DNA from 4 places in the Pantoea sp. B9002 genome. Region 4 is predicted to be linked to each of the others. Evidence: predicted binding sites of a transcription regulator. Region 4 holds the regulator's gene; each other region holds the start of a gene.
What was found. Region 4 encodes LexA, which represses DNA repair genes until DNA is damaged. Its sites were predicted from a motif close to TNCTGTATGTACATACAGNA; they were not measured.
Positions count from the first base shown of each region.

Region 1: the regulator LexA is predicted to act here: its motif matches at 1,967-1,986, upstream of umuD (translesion error-prone DNA polymerase V autoproteolytic subunit).
Region 2: the regulator LexA is predicted to act here: its motif matches at 1,831-1,850, upstream of HX773_RS11330 (metal-dependent hydrolase).
Region 3: the regulator LexA is predicted to act here: its motif matches at 1,690-1,709, upstream of uvrB (excinuclease ABC subunit UvrB).

Region 1 is NZ_JACAPA010000048.1:57,043-60,653, reverse strand. It holds partial or broken gene HX773_RS21370 (SOS response-associated peptidase family protein) at 1-90, shown strand, start outside; gene HX773_RS21365 (YdgH/BhsA/McbA-like domain containing protein) at 364-579, opposite strand; gene umuD (translesion error-prone DNA polymerase V autoproteolytic subunit) at 2,065-2,514, shown strand; gene umuC (translesion error-prone DNA polymerase V subunit UmuC) at 2,523-3,611, shown strand, end outside.
Region 2 is NZ_JACAPA010000017.1:62,892-66,502, forward strand. It holds gene kduI (5-dehydro-4-deoxy-D-glucuronate isomerase) at 119-955, shown strand; gene kduD (2-dehydro-3-deoxy-D-gluconate 5-dehydrogenase KduD) at 969-1,730, shown strand; gene HX773_RS11330 (metal-dependent hydrolase) at 1,871-2,461, shown strand; gene HX773_RS11335 (L-cystine transporter) at 2,615-3,611, shown strand, end outside.
Region 3 is NZ_JACAPA010000009.1:312,182-315,792, reverse strand. It holds gene bioD (dethiobiotin synthase) at 1-88, shown strand, start outside; gene HX773_RS07175 (ABC transporter ATP-binding protein) at 170-886, opposite strand; gene uvrB (excinuclease ABC subunit UvrB) at 1,789-3,611, shown strand, end outside.
Region 4 is NZ_JACAPA010000002.1:38,078-41,688, forward strand. It holds gene plsB (glycerol-3-phosphate 1-O-acyltransferase PlsB) at 1-1,257, opposite strand, end outside; gene HX773_RS00910 (diacylglycerol kinase) at 1,385-1,753, shown strand; gene lexA (transcriptional repressor LexA) at 1,859-2,473, shown strand; gene dinF (MATE family efflux transporter DinF) at 2,610-3,611, shown strand, end outside.

The DNA of each region.
Region 1 (3,611 bases), on a different contig from region 4:
TTCCTATGGCACCCTGTGACCGCCAAAGTCGGCAGCCCCAAAAATCAGGGAAAGGAGCTTATCCAGAAAACTGACGATACAGTGTTTTAAGTGGCGAATAACGCGCTGCTGCTGTGAAGATTGGGAGTCGTTGGAGTGTTAAAATGCCATTACTTCAACAGATTAAACGGGTTGCTTAACACTCAGCTTGAGTTTTATAAGCCCTTTGAACTTTACACGATTCAACATTCTTATTTTATGTCACGAATCCTGAGGTTGTCATATTCCGGCTATAACGCTTAGTAAGACATTTAAGCTAGTTAAGATGCGAAAAAGGCCGCCCATAGGGCGACCTCTTCCGGCACTTCCTTTTGCGACCATCTGTTATTTATAAAGCTCAGCGGTCATGTGAACAACGTTGCCGTTGCTGGCTTCAAGAATTTTGTACTGCTGACCCTGCTGCTGAGCCTGTGCAGCGATTTTCGCTTCAGCACCATCAAGTGTCAGGGAAGTAGCTGTAACGCTTTGCGCGAAGCTCGCTGCTGACATCAGTGAAAGAGCGGCTACAGCGGCGATAGACATTGCTTTGATAGTTTTCATGGTCATATTCCTTAGTGTGTATGGTTGAAAGCTTGTTCGCTTTCGATGGAATAATAATAACCATTGTTACCATTGCAATATTAACAATAAATTCTGGTATTGTGATCGTGCTAATTATCTCGCTGATAGGCATAACTTATAAATACGTCTCAAAGCACTACAATGAGTGACCCACACAGATCATTGACCGAGGATTGATGCAGCGCCCTCCACTCGTTCCACGCCTGCTTTCTGACGTTCGATCAGGATTGAAATCTCGTACCATAAGATGGCATGACAAGGAGTTATCCCTGGCCCAATGCTTCACGTAAATGCCTCAGACAGCTCCTAGACGGCTTTGGTAATAGTGACTGAAGTTAAAAGCATGTCGTTATCATCAGTCGCCACATATCAAGATAAACAGAGCGAATGGACTGATGATGTACTGTTAATGGGTATGCGCGAACACTATCCTGAGAATGAACTCAACTCTATGGTGGGCATCATCCTTCACATCAATCGCACTGATGCTGAGCACTGATGATGAAAAGTTTCCAAGCTAGACGGTTTAGATTTAAAGCTAAGAGGATGAGAAAATGCTACTGGATAAGCTGAAAGCCCTGGAATGCAGCTTTCATGGTGAGAAACGTCATGATCGCAACTGGTTAGAACAACGACTTCATCCTGATTTTTGTGAAATCACACGCTCGGGAATATCGGTTAATCGTGCTGAGACGTTAGCATCGCTAGTCCAGGAAAGAGTTGCCCCTATCATTATCAGCGATGACTTTCAGCTCATAACCACGACAGAGTGCAGCGCGATACTGCACTACAGAACATTTGAGAGTAACGGCGCCAAAGCTTCACTACGCGCGTCATGCTGGGTTCGCTCATCAGAAGATGTCTGGACGCTAATATTCCATCAGGGTACGCCCGCAGCAGGATCTGCGTAAGGGAGGCATCACAAGAACACACAAAGGTGGTTTTGTACTTAGACGATTATTTCAGGAAAAGAAAATCAACTGCCACCATCAAACCTATAGTGAGTGCGACGAAAGCCGCCCCTGTTGCGAAGGCATGTTCTGTAGCCTGCCCTTCCTGCCGGAGGTCACGAAACCGAACAGCGCCGATTTCTCGTTGGCTGCTACTCCCCTGCCCCGATTCGTGTGTCCCGCAATTGCTCACCACCCTTTAAAAAATAGACTTTTTAACTCCGGATACTTTCCTGATCCTACTGCGCTGTTCCTTAGAACGGTCACGGTCTAGCCTAACTTACAGGAGATAATCATTGGCCAAGCAGATACCACATATCGAAATGTAAAAAAAAGATCACTACCATCAGCGATCTGCGTACTCATCAGACTTTCTACCGCATCACTCCTCTTGCCAGATAAACTCCCATCCTTAATACTGTACATATAAACAGTGTTATTTGGGAGGGCCTTTTATGTACGACAAGCACACAACAGCAATGATTTTTAGGACTTTATATCGGAGTGCCGAGCTATGAAACCGGCCACTTACGCGAGCGGATTAACGTTTCTCTGGGCACCAAACTATAGTCCACCGCTGAAAATCCCCTTGTTTGCTGACGCTTGTTCAGCAGGATTTCCCTCCCCTGCTCAGGACTATGTTGAGTCGGAACTCGATCTCAATGAGTTATGTATACGTCGGCGTGCTTCCACTTTCTTTGTACGTGCCAGTGGCAGCAGTATGGAGGAGCTTGGATTATTTGATGGCGACGTCATGGTTGTCGATCGCGCTGAAGAAGCTAACCATAACGATATCGTTATTGCCGAAGTCGCTGGAGAGTTCACTGTTAAGCGTTTGCAGTTACACCCTCGCCTGGCACTATTGCCGATGAATCCGGCTTACTCCGCGATCTATCCAGATGAACTACAGCTTCTTGGCGTTGTTACCTGGTTTTTTAGCAGCACAAGAGCCCGTAGGAGGTAAACATGCCAATGTTTGGATTGGCGGATGTTAACTCATTTTATGCCAGCTGCGAGGCTCTCTTTCGTCCAGACTTACGCGGTAAACCCGTTGTCGTTCTTAGTAATAATGATGGATGTGTTATCGCCCGAAGTGCCACAGCAAAAAAATACGTCAAAATGGGCGCACCGTGGTTTCAGATTAAGGCGCAAGAATACCCCGAAAAGATTTATGTTTTCAGTAGCAACTATGCCCTTTACCACTCGATGTCTCAGCGTGTAATGACCGCTCTTGAAGAGATCACACCAAGGGTTGAGCAATACAGTATTGATGAAATGTTTCTGGATCTGACGGGCATAGACGGGTGCGAAAACTTTGAAGATTTCGGCCGACGTCTGCGTAAACACGTACTTGATACTACGGGACTAACCGTAGGCGTGGGTATGGGCCCCACAAAAACACTGGCCAAATCGGCTCAATGGGCAAGTAAAGAGTGGAAACAATTCCGCGGAGTACTGGCGCTAACGCCCAGCAATCCAAAGCGCACCACTACTCTTTTAAAAAATCAGCCTGTTGAGGAGATTTGGGGAGTTGGCCGACGAATAGCTAAAAGACTTAATCTGCTGGGGATTGAAACCGCGCTCCATCTCTCACGCGCTCATCCTAAATTCATCCGTGACAACTTCAGCGTTGTTCTGGAGCGTACTGTGCGAGAGCTTAACGGCGAATCCTGCATACCTTTGGAAGAGCTTCCTCTAGCCAAGCAGCAAATCGTTTGTAGTCGTAGCTTTGGTGAACGCATCACAACGAAGTTTGCCATGCAGCAAGCACTTTGCCAGTACGCAACGCGCGCAGCAGAAAAACTACGCGGTGAACGTCAGTACTGTCGCCATGTCAGCATGTTCATTCAAACGTCACCCCATGCACACAATGAGATCTATTATGGCAACACTGCAGGTATGAAGCTTTCGCTTCCTACGCAAGATACCAGAGAGATCATTGATGTTGCGATGAAGTCCCTTGATCAAATCTGGCTTGAAGGAAAAAGGTATATGAAAGCCGGCGTTATGCTCGATGATTTTACGCCTAATGGAGTGAGCCAGTTAAATCTGTTCGATGAA
Region 2 (3,611 bases), on a different contig from region 4:
TCGCGCACACAAATAAATAAAACATTGTTTCATTTTTATTGAATTCACATCCCATCCTGCCTAAGATGCCCAAAGACCCGCATCGGGACCACTTCCTTTGACTCTTGAGAGGCCTGAGATGGACATTCGTCAAAGCATTCATAGCGAGCATGCCAAAACCCTGGACACTGACGGTTTACGCCGTGAGTTTCTGATCGACAAGATTTTCGACCCCGATAATTACACCCTCACTTACAGCCATATCGATCGCATCATTATCGGTGGCGTGATGCCGGTGCAGAAATCGGTGACCATCGGCCATGAAGTGGGTAAGCAACTGGGCGTCAGTTACTTCCTCGAACGCCGCGAGCTCGGCGTGATCAACATCGGTGGGCCGGGACTGATTGAAGTGGATGGCAAAACCTGGGAGATCGGTCAGCAGGAAGCGTTGTATGTCGGACAAGGCGCGCAGAGCGTGATTTTCCGCAGTAGCGATGCCAGCCGCCCAGCGAAGTTTTACTACAACAGTGCGCCGGCACACACCCATTATCCGGACAAAAAAATCACCCTCGACGAAGCAGTGAAAGCCACGCTCGGCGATGCCGCCACCTCGAACCGCCGCACCATCAACAAATTCATCGTGCCCGACGTGTTGCCAACCTGCCAGTTAACCATGGGATTAACCCGCCTCGATGACGGCAACTTGTGGAACACCATGCCGTGTCACACCCACGAACGCCGCATGGAAGTCTATTTCTACTTCGATATGGCCGACGACAGCGCCGTGTTCCACATGATGGGCCAGCCGCAGGAGACGCGTCATCTATTGGTACATAACGAGCAGGCGGTGATTTCACCGAGCTGGTCGATTCACGCGGGCGTGGGAACGCAACGCTATACCTTTATCTGGGGCATGGTGGGCGAAAACCAGGTATTTGATGACATGGACCACGTCAACATCAGCGCGCTGCGCTAACAAGGAGCGAATCATGATTCTCAACGCATTTAATCTTGAAGGCAAAATCGCGCTGGTCACCGGCTGCAATACCGGTTTAGGACAAGGCATGGCGCTGGGTCTGGCGCAGGCAGGATGTGACATTATTGGCGTCAATCGCGCCGGACCGGACGATACGCAGGCCAAAGTGGAGGCGTTAGGCCGCCGTTTTTGGTCGATACAGGCCGATCTGACCAAACCGTCCATCGTGCCGCAAATTGTTGAACAGGCGGTGGCGCATGCCGGTCGCATCGACATTCTGGTGAATAACGCCGGCATCATTCGCCGCGAGGATGCGCTCAACTTCAGCGAGCAGGATTGGGATGATGTGATGAACATCAACAGCAAAAGCCTGTTCTTCCTGTCACAGCAGGTTGCGCGGCAGTTTATCGCGCAAGGCAATGGCGGCAAGATCATCAATATCGCCTCGATGCTGTCGTTCCAGGGCGGCATTCGCGTGCCTTCTTATACCGCGTCAAAAAGCGCGGTGATGGGGTTAACCCGCTTGATGGCCAACGAATGGGCGAAGCACGGCATCAACGTTAACGCCATTGCGCCGGGCTACATGGCCACCAATAACACGGAACAGCTGCGCAGCGATGAGTCACGCAACGAAGAGATTTTAGGCCGCATTCCATCGGGTCGCTGGGGCATTCCGGACGACATGATGGGCCCGATCGTGTTCCTCGCCTCCAGCGCCTCCGATTATGTACAAGGCTATACATTGGCCGTCGATGGCGGATGGTTAGCGCGCTAAGCTAACCCGTTCTTTTCCCGCGTCATTGTGACGCGGGAAAGTGAAAAATATTAACGCTTCGTTACAGCGTCACCATTCTCATTCACTGGATAAATCCCTATACTGGATGCATCGACAGTTTTATGCAGCCAGGTTTCATCATGACGGCCGAAGGCCATATCATTTTTGCCATTGCCAGCGCCATTTTTGCCAAGCGCGCGGAGCTGACGCCAGTCCTGGCCAGCGCCGACTGGTGGCATTTAGTGCCTGCTGCGCTGTTAACCTGCCTGCTGCCCGATATCGATCACCCTAAATCCGTGTTAGGCCAGCGCTTAAGGTGGCTGTCGCATCCCATCGCCCGCGCCTTTGGTCATCGCGGTTTTACCCACAGTTTGCTGGCGGTGGCGGTAAGTTTGTGGCTATTCCAGATCAATGTGCCCGCCGACTGGTTTCTTCCCGCCGATGTGCTGCAAGGCATGACGCTCGGCTATCTCAGCCATATTGTCGCCGATATGCTAACACCCGCCGGCGTGCCGCTGCTGTGGCCGTGCCGCTGGCGCTTCCGCTTGCCGATCCTGAATAGTCAGAAAGGTAACCAGCTGGAACGAGCACTTTGCCTGGCGCTGGTCGGTTATGCGTTGTGGTTTCCGCCCGGCATGCCCTCTTTTGGTGCCAACGGCTGGCCGGAACAACTGTTTAATACGCTACAAAATGGCGTCGGTCGGTTGGTTAATGGTCAAAACGGTCAATAACCGGTCGAATCAAGCGATAAAGTTATAAAACATTCTTTTTGGGTATAAGCCCGCCCCACGCTGAACTGATAACATTCCAAATATTCCCTAACGGGGACTTACTGTTTTTCGTGCCATCCCAAGACGATGGCGCGTCACACTCTGGAGTTGAGCATGGATTTTCCCCTAATCATTAATATCGTGGCGTTTATTGCGCTGCTGATTCTGCTGAATCGCATTGGCAACCAAAGCTGGAGCCTGTCTAAGCGCGTGCTGACCGGTTTGGTTCTCGGTGTGGCCTTTGGTCTGGCGCTGCAAACCATCTATGGCGAAAACAGCCCAACCGTGAAAGCGTCGATTGGCTGGTTCAACATTGTCGGTAACGGCTACGTGCAACTGTTGCAGATGATCGTGATGCCGCTGGTGTTCGCCTCGATCCTGAGCGCGGTCGCGCGTCTGCACAATGCCTCATCGCTGGGTAAAATCAGCGTGCTGACCATTGGCGTGCTGCTGTTTACCACCGCAATCTCCGCGCTGGTCGGCGTGCTGGTGACCGGCCTGTTTGGCCTGAGCGCTGAAGGTCTGGTGCAAGGTGCGCAGGAAACCGCACGTCTGAGCGCGATTCAGAGCAACTACGTGGGCAAAGTGGCTGATCTCAGCACGCCGCAGCTGCTGCTCTCCTTCATTCCGAAAAACCCGTTTGCCGATCTGGCGGGCGCCAATCCAACCTCGATCATCAGCGTAGTGATTTTCGCCGCCTTCCTCGGCGTGGCGGCGCTGCAACTGCTAAAAGATGACAAGGTAAAAGGCGAGCGCGTACTGGTGGCGATCGATACCCTGCAATCCTGGGTGATGAAGCTGGTACGTTTAATCATGAAGCTGACGCCGTACGGTGTGCTGGCGCTGATGACCAAAGTGGTGGCCGGTTCCAACCTGCAGGACATCATCAAGCTGGGTGGCTTCGTGGTGGCCTCTTATCTCGGTCTGGCGATCATGTTTGCCGTGCACGCGCTGCTGCTGTCGGTTAACGGTATCAACCCAATGCGCTTCTTCCGTAAAGTGTGGCCGGTAATTACCTTCGCCTTCACCAGCCGCTCCAGCGCGGCCAGTATTCCACTGAACGTGGAAACCCAAACGCGTCGCCTGGGCGTGCCGGAATCGATCGCCAGCT
Region 3 (3,611 bases), on a different contig from region 4:
TGATGCGCCGTTCCTCGGTGAGATTCCGCACCTTAGCGATGAGACCGAGCAGGCCGAATGTGGGCGTTATTTGACGTTGCCGCAATAAACCAGGTCGCCATAAATGGCGACCCTACAAAACCACATCACGCACCGTATGGTCGCCATTCATGGCGACCTGGCTACATCGTCACGTCGCGGTCAGCCACTTATTCACCGTCAAATCATCCAACTGCGCCACTTTGCCGTGCGCCACATTGCGTCCGCGATGCAGCAGCAGGAAATAATCGGCGACGCGACGAATAAACGAGACGTGCTGCTCCAGCAGCAAAATGGTTAAACCATACTCACGGTTTAACCGACGAATCAGATTGCCCATCTCCTCTTCCAGCCACGGCGACATCCCTTCCGTCGGTTCATCCAGAATCACCAGCTTGGGTTGCAGCACCAGCGCGCGCGCCAGGGCCAAATGTTGCTGCTGTTCCATCGGCAACTCGCCGCTGCGCTGATGGCGCAACGAATAGAGCGCCGGGAACAGGTCAAACACCATTTCCGGAATGGCGCGGCTACGATCGTCCTGCGCCGCCATCAGGGCGATCAGCAGGTTATCCTCCACGCTCATCTGCGAGAAAATATGCCGTCCTTGCGGCACATAACCAATGCCGGTGCGCGCGCGCAGCTCGGCCGGTTGCAGCAGCAAATCTTCCGGCGGCGCGCCATCTTCCTGCCAGGTCATCGAGCCGCTGTTAATCGGCAGGCGGCCCATAATGCAGTTCACCAACGTGGTTTTGCCCATGCCGGGACTGCCCAGCACGCCGGTGCACGTGCCCGGCGGCAGATCGAGATCCACATCCCACAGAATGTGATTTTGACCGTAAAACTGATTCACCGAACGTAAACTCAGCATCTGACATACTCCTTCCAGATTATTAGCCTGAATGCTCCCGCTCTGTGTCGTCTGGCATACAGTCGTGCACGATTGATGGACACCGCTGTCGTCGGCAAGCGCCGATATGGACTCGTCACTCCATAGCGTTAACATTGCAATTCCCAGGCCAGGTTAGGAATTCAGGCGCATCTGCGGCTGAAACCTGACAAATCAGCGGCTAAAAGTTGAGAAATGCTTAACAATTGCCGGCGGTGATAAATCGACTGCACTTTGACGGTGCTGACTGCTTAACGTTTCTGGTGCATTTGATCGTTCGTAAGGCAATAACCGGGGAAATAAATGGCCTTAACGCCTGGCTTTTCTCCGGGGACGGCAAGGTAAATAGGTAAAAAGAAGGGTTAATGCGACACGCAGAGCGGGAAAAATAAATGCGAAAAAATTTTTTTTCACGCTTAAGAATGGGCGGGAGAAAATTATACACAGCCGATGGGCTCGGGGCTGGATTCACTTATCCACCATTACTGTGGATAACCTTGTGCATTAGCGACTGAAAACCGTGTGCAAGCGAGTAAATTCGCGGCCTTCATACATTATGATGAGAAACTGGGCTTTTGAGTCAATGTGAATTAAAACAGCAGGTTAGTTAAAATCAAGCATGCGAATTATCTGCCTTGTCATCGGACTGCAATTTAATGACACTCTATTGACAAATGTTAAAAGCGTCCTCCGCCTGGGGATAACATTGCGCAACAACAACTTGCCGCCTGCCGCTTAAATTGCACTGAAGAGAATCGCCGTCAGGTGCCATTATCGTGCAATGTTACTGTAATTATGTCCAGTATTTTTTTCTGGCAAATTCGCCATAGCAGAGTAGAATTAGCAGCCTGCCCGCCGACTTCATCTGCTGGAACCGCTAAAACATGAGCAAAGCCTTTAAACTCAACTCCGCTTTCAAGCCTTCAGGGGATCAACCTGAGGCGATTCGCCGTCTCGAAGAGGGACTGGAAGATGGACTCGCGCATCAAACGCTGTTGGGCGTTACGGGCTCAGGTAAAACCTTTACCGTGGCGAACGTGATTGCCGATCTCAACCGACCGACAATGGTGCTGGCGCCGAACAAAACGCTGGCGGCGCAGCTCTACGGTGAAATGAAGGAGTTCTTCCCGGATAACGCGGTGGAGTTTTTCGTCTCTTATTACGATTACTACCAGCCTGAAGCCTATGTGCCGAGTTCTGACACCTTTATCGAGAAAGATGCCTCGGTGAATGAGCACATTGAGCAGATGCGTCTGTCGGCGACCAAAGCGCTGCTGGAGCGCCGCGATGTCATCGTAGTGGCCTCGGTTTCGGCGATCTACGGTTTGGGCGATCCCGATCTCTACTTGAAAATGATGCTGCATCTGACGCGCGGCATGATTATCGATCAGCGCAGCATTCTGCGCCGCCTGGCGGAACTGCAATATAGCCGCAACGATCAGGCCTTCCAGCGCGGCACCTTCCGCGTACGCGGCGAAGTGATTGATGTGTTCCCGGCGGAATCGGACGACATTGCGCTGCGTATTGAGCTGTTTGATGAAGAAGTTGAGCGGCTGTCGCTGTTTGATCCGCTCACCGGCCAGATTGATTCGGTGATCCCGCGCTTTACCGTCTACCCGAAAACGCACTACGTAACGCCGCGTGAGCGCATCCTTAAGGCGATGGAAGAGATCAAAGATGAGCTGGTGGTGCGCCGCAAAGTGCTGCTGGAGAACAATAAGCTGCTGGAAGAGCAGCGTATTTCCCAGCGTACGCAGTTCGATCTCGAGATGATGAACGAGTTGGGTTACTGCTCCGGCATCGAAAACTACTCGCGCTATCTCTCCGGGCGCGGACCGGGCGAGCCGCCGCCAACCTTGTTCGACTATTTACCGGCGGATGGCTTGCTGGTGGTCGACGAATCGCACGTCACCATTCCGCAAATTGGCGGCATGTATCGCGGTGACCGCGCGCGTAAAGAGACGCTGGTGGAATACGGTTTCCGCCTGCCGTCGGCGCTGGATAACCGCCCGATGAAGTTTGAAGAGTTTGAAGCAGCAGCACCGCAAACCATTTATGTGTCGGCCACGCCGGGCAACTACGAGCTGGAAAAATCGGGCAGCGAAGTGATCGATCAGCTGGTGCGTCCAACCGGCTTGCTCGATCCGATCCTCGAAGTGCGCCCGGTGGCGACGCAGGTCGACGATTTGCTGTCGGAAATCCGCAAGCGTGTGGAGATTAACGAGCGCGTGCTGGTTACCGTACTGACTAAGCGCATGGCGGAAGATCTCACCGAATACCTTGTGGAACACGGCGAGAAGGTGCGTTATCTGCACTCGGATATCGATACCGTGGAACGTATGGAGATCATCCGCGATTTACGCCTCGGTGAATTTGATGTGCTGGTCGGCATCAACTTGCTGCGTGAAGGTCTGGATATGCCGGAAGTGTCGCTGGTGGCGATTCTCGATGCCGATAAAGAGGGCTTCCTGCGTTCGGAGCGTTCGCTGATTCAGACCATTGGTCGCGCCGCGCGTAACATCAACGGCCGGGCGATTCTTTACGCCGATAAAATCACGCCGTCGATGGAGCGCGCGATGGGCGAAACCGAGCGCCGTCGCGAGAAGCAGCAGAAATACAACGAAGAGAATGGCATTACGCCGCAAGGGCTCAACAAGAAGATCACCGATATTCTTGAGCTCGGCAAAAACGTGGTGAAAACGCGCGG
Region 4 (3,611 bases):
GGTGATAGGACGGCTGCCGCCGCGCAGCATTGCCTGCAGCGTCATTGATAGGGTGCCGGTTTTCGGATCCAGCAAACGACCGGTACGCGAACGTCCGCCTTCCACAAAGTATTCAACGGAGTAACCACGGCTAAACAGCTCGCCGAGATATTCACGGAACACGGTGGAATAGAGTTTGTTGCCCTTAAAGGTACGACGAATAAAGAACGCGCCCAGACGACGGAAAATCGGGCCGGCTGGCCAGAAGTTCAGGTTGATACCGGCAGCAATGTGCGGCGGCACCAGGCCTTGATGATAAAGCACGTAGGAGAGCAGCAGATAATCCATGTGGCTGCGGTGGCAGGGCACATAGACAATCTCATGACCATCCTGCGCCAGCTGACGCACGCGCTCACCGCCATGAACGTTGATGCCCTGATACAAGCGGCTCCACAGCCAGCCCATCACGCGGTCAGTGACTTTAATCGCTTCGTACGAGAAGTTCGCCGCCACTTCTTCCATCATTTCAATGGCGTTCTGCTGGGCTTTCTCATGCGAAATCTTTTTGCTGCGCGCTTCATCTTCTACTGCTTTTTCAATCGCTTTGGATTGTAACAGCTTGTTGAAGAGATCCTGACGCGCAGGCAGACGCGGACCGACAGCGGCCAGACGTTGGCGGGCAAAGTGAATACGCGCCACGCGAGCCAGCTTCTGTGCAATCGACTTATCGGTGCCGTGTTCGGTCGCCATCTGGCGCAACGAAACGGTTTGCGAGAAGCGCACAAAGCTGTCGCGGCCGTGCCACAAAATGGCGAAGAACTTCTGCACGCCATTGAGCACGCGCAGATGCGGCGTGGATTCACCGGATGTTTCACGTCCCGGCGCGCGACCAAACATCACCGCGACCGGCAGCATTTGCACATCGAGTTGCGGGTTGCTGCGGTGCAAATCCAGATAATCGTGGAACAGCTTCACCGATTCGGGATTGGCCACGAAATAGGGAATGACGCGTGGGCCATCGTGAATAAACACGTGGCGCGGCAGCAAGGTGCCATCGATCTCCAGCGGAGCCAGCGGATCGGGCAGATCATGTTTCAGGCATTGAGCACGCAGTGTGAGCAGGTCAGCCTTTGAATCATAAGGCAAAACATACATCACCGGACGTGTCGGATCGATCCCGTGTTCAGAGACAGGATCGGTCGGAATGACCTTACTTTTTACCAAAATAGAGAGTGGTAAATTCAATAATTTGTAATAGAGTTTACGCCAACCTGACATAGACAACTTTAAGCCTCTTGTTAGCAAAGCGCGGCAAGCATACCAGAAAGCGCAGCGAAGGTCTGTGGCTCTGCCGCCTCATACTGCCCACACATTGACGTCAAAATAGTTCAAGGGTTCCATAGACATGGCAAATAACGTCACCGGTTTAGTAAGAATAGTGAAAGCCGCCGGTTATTCCTGGCAGGGCCTGCGTGCCGCATGGCAGCACGAAGCCGCATTTCGGCAGGAAGCCATTGCCGGGCTGGTGGCCATTCTCGTGGCTTGCTGGCTGGATGTAGATACCATTTCCCGCATCCTGATGATTGGCTCGGTAGTGCTGGTTATCATCGTTGAGATCCTTAATAGCGCTATCGAAGCGGTGGTGGACCGCATCGGGCAGGAGCAACATCCGCTCGCGGGCCGCGCCAAAGATATGGGTTCGGCTGCCGTATTGTTGACTATCTTACTGGCTCTGTTCGTCTGGATCGCGCTGCTCTGGACGCATTTGAGATAGGGATTCCAGATTCATCAAACCGCTGATTTTTCCCTCTGTTACGGTTTTCATTTCGCGAATACCTGTATATACTCACAGCGACTGTATAAACAACCAGGGGGCGGGATGAAAGCGTTAACTGCACGGCAGCAACAGGTCTATGACCTGATTCGCGACCATATTAACCAGACGGGCATGCCGCCAACGCGTGCGGAAATTGCTGCGCAACTGGGTTTTCGCTCGCCCAATGCTGCTGAAGAGCATCTGAAAGCGCTGGCGCGTAAAGGCGTAATTGAAATTGTTTCCGGCGCATCGCGCGGGATTCGTTTGCTGATGGAAGAAGAACCGAGCGAAGGGCTGCCACTGATTGGCCGCGTCGCTGCCGGTGAACCTTTGCTGGCACAGGAACACATCGAAGCCCACTATCAGGTGGATGCTAATCTCTTCAAACCGAGCGCCGATTTCCTGCTGCGCGTGAGCGGCATGTCGATGAAAGATATCGGCATTATGGATGGTGATCTGTTAGCGGTACATAAAACGCAGGAAGTGCGTAACGGCCAGGTTGTCGTGGCGCGCATTGATGATGAAGTCACGGTTAAACGCTGGAAAAAGCAGGGCGCGATTGTGCATCTGCTGCCGGAAAACACCGATTTCCAGCCGATTGTTGTTGATACACGTGAGCAGTCGCTAACCGTTGAAGGTTTAGCTGTCGGGATTGTGCGCAACGGCGAGTGGCTCTGATCAGTTTCTGATCCTCCTCAACTGCGGCGGTGCGTGTTTGCGCTGACCGCAGTCTGCTGTTTTACTTCTCTGTGACTCTTTCTGCGGCTCACGCTGGCGCCATTACGCTGATTACCGCACACAACGGAATGGGCTGATGCAGCTGTTTTCCTCTTCAGATAAAACACTCTGGCGGCTAGCGCTGCCGATGATCCTGTCAAATATCACCGTCCCATTACTGGGCGTGGTGGATACCGCCGTTATTGGTCATCTCGATAGCCCGATCTACCTCGGTGGCGTCGCCGTGGGCACAACCGCAACCAGCTTCATCTTTATGCTTCTGCTGTTCCTGCGTATGAGCACCACCGGACTCACCGCTCAGGCATTTGGTGCCAATGACAAAACTGCGCTGGCGCGCGCCTTAACCCAACCGCTACTGATTGCACTGGTTTTTGGTGTGCTGTTTATGGTGCTGCGAACGCCGGTCAGCAGCCTGGCGGCAGCTTTGATGGGTGGCAGCCCGGAAGTGCAGCAGCAGGCAAAAATATTCATTGAGATTCGCTGGCTGAGTGCGCCGGCAACCTTGGCCAATTTGGTGATTCTGGGCTGGCTGCTGGGCGTGCAGTACGCGCGGGCACCGATGGTGCTGCTGATCATCGGCAATCTGGTGAATATCCTGCTTGATCTGCTGTTCGTGCTCAAACTGCATTGGGGTGTGGCTGGAGCGGCGGCGGCTACCGCGCTGGCAGAATATGTCACGCTGGGCGTGGGTTTGTGGATGGTGGCGCGTGTGCTGAAAATGCGCGGTATCCACTTCGCAATGCTAAAAAGCAGCTGGCGCGGCGATGCGGCGCGGCTATTCCGCCTCAATCGCGACATTATGCTGCGCTCTTTGATGCTGCAAATCTGCTTCGCGTCGCTCACCATTCTTGGCGCACGCATTGGCCCGGATGTGGTGGCGGTCAATGCGGTGCTGCTGATGTTCCTCACTTTCACCGCATACGCGCTGGATGGTTTTGCCTACGCGGTTGAAGCCTGCTCGGGTGAAGCGGTTGGCGCAAAAGATCGCAGCCGACTGTTGCTGATTTGGCATGCGGCCTGTCGGCAGGCTTGCTTCGTCGCCGCCATCTTTGCGCTGATTTACGCGTTTACCGGTCCG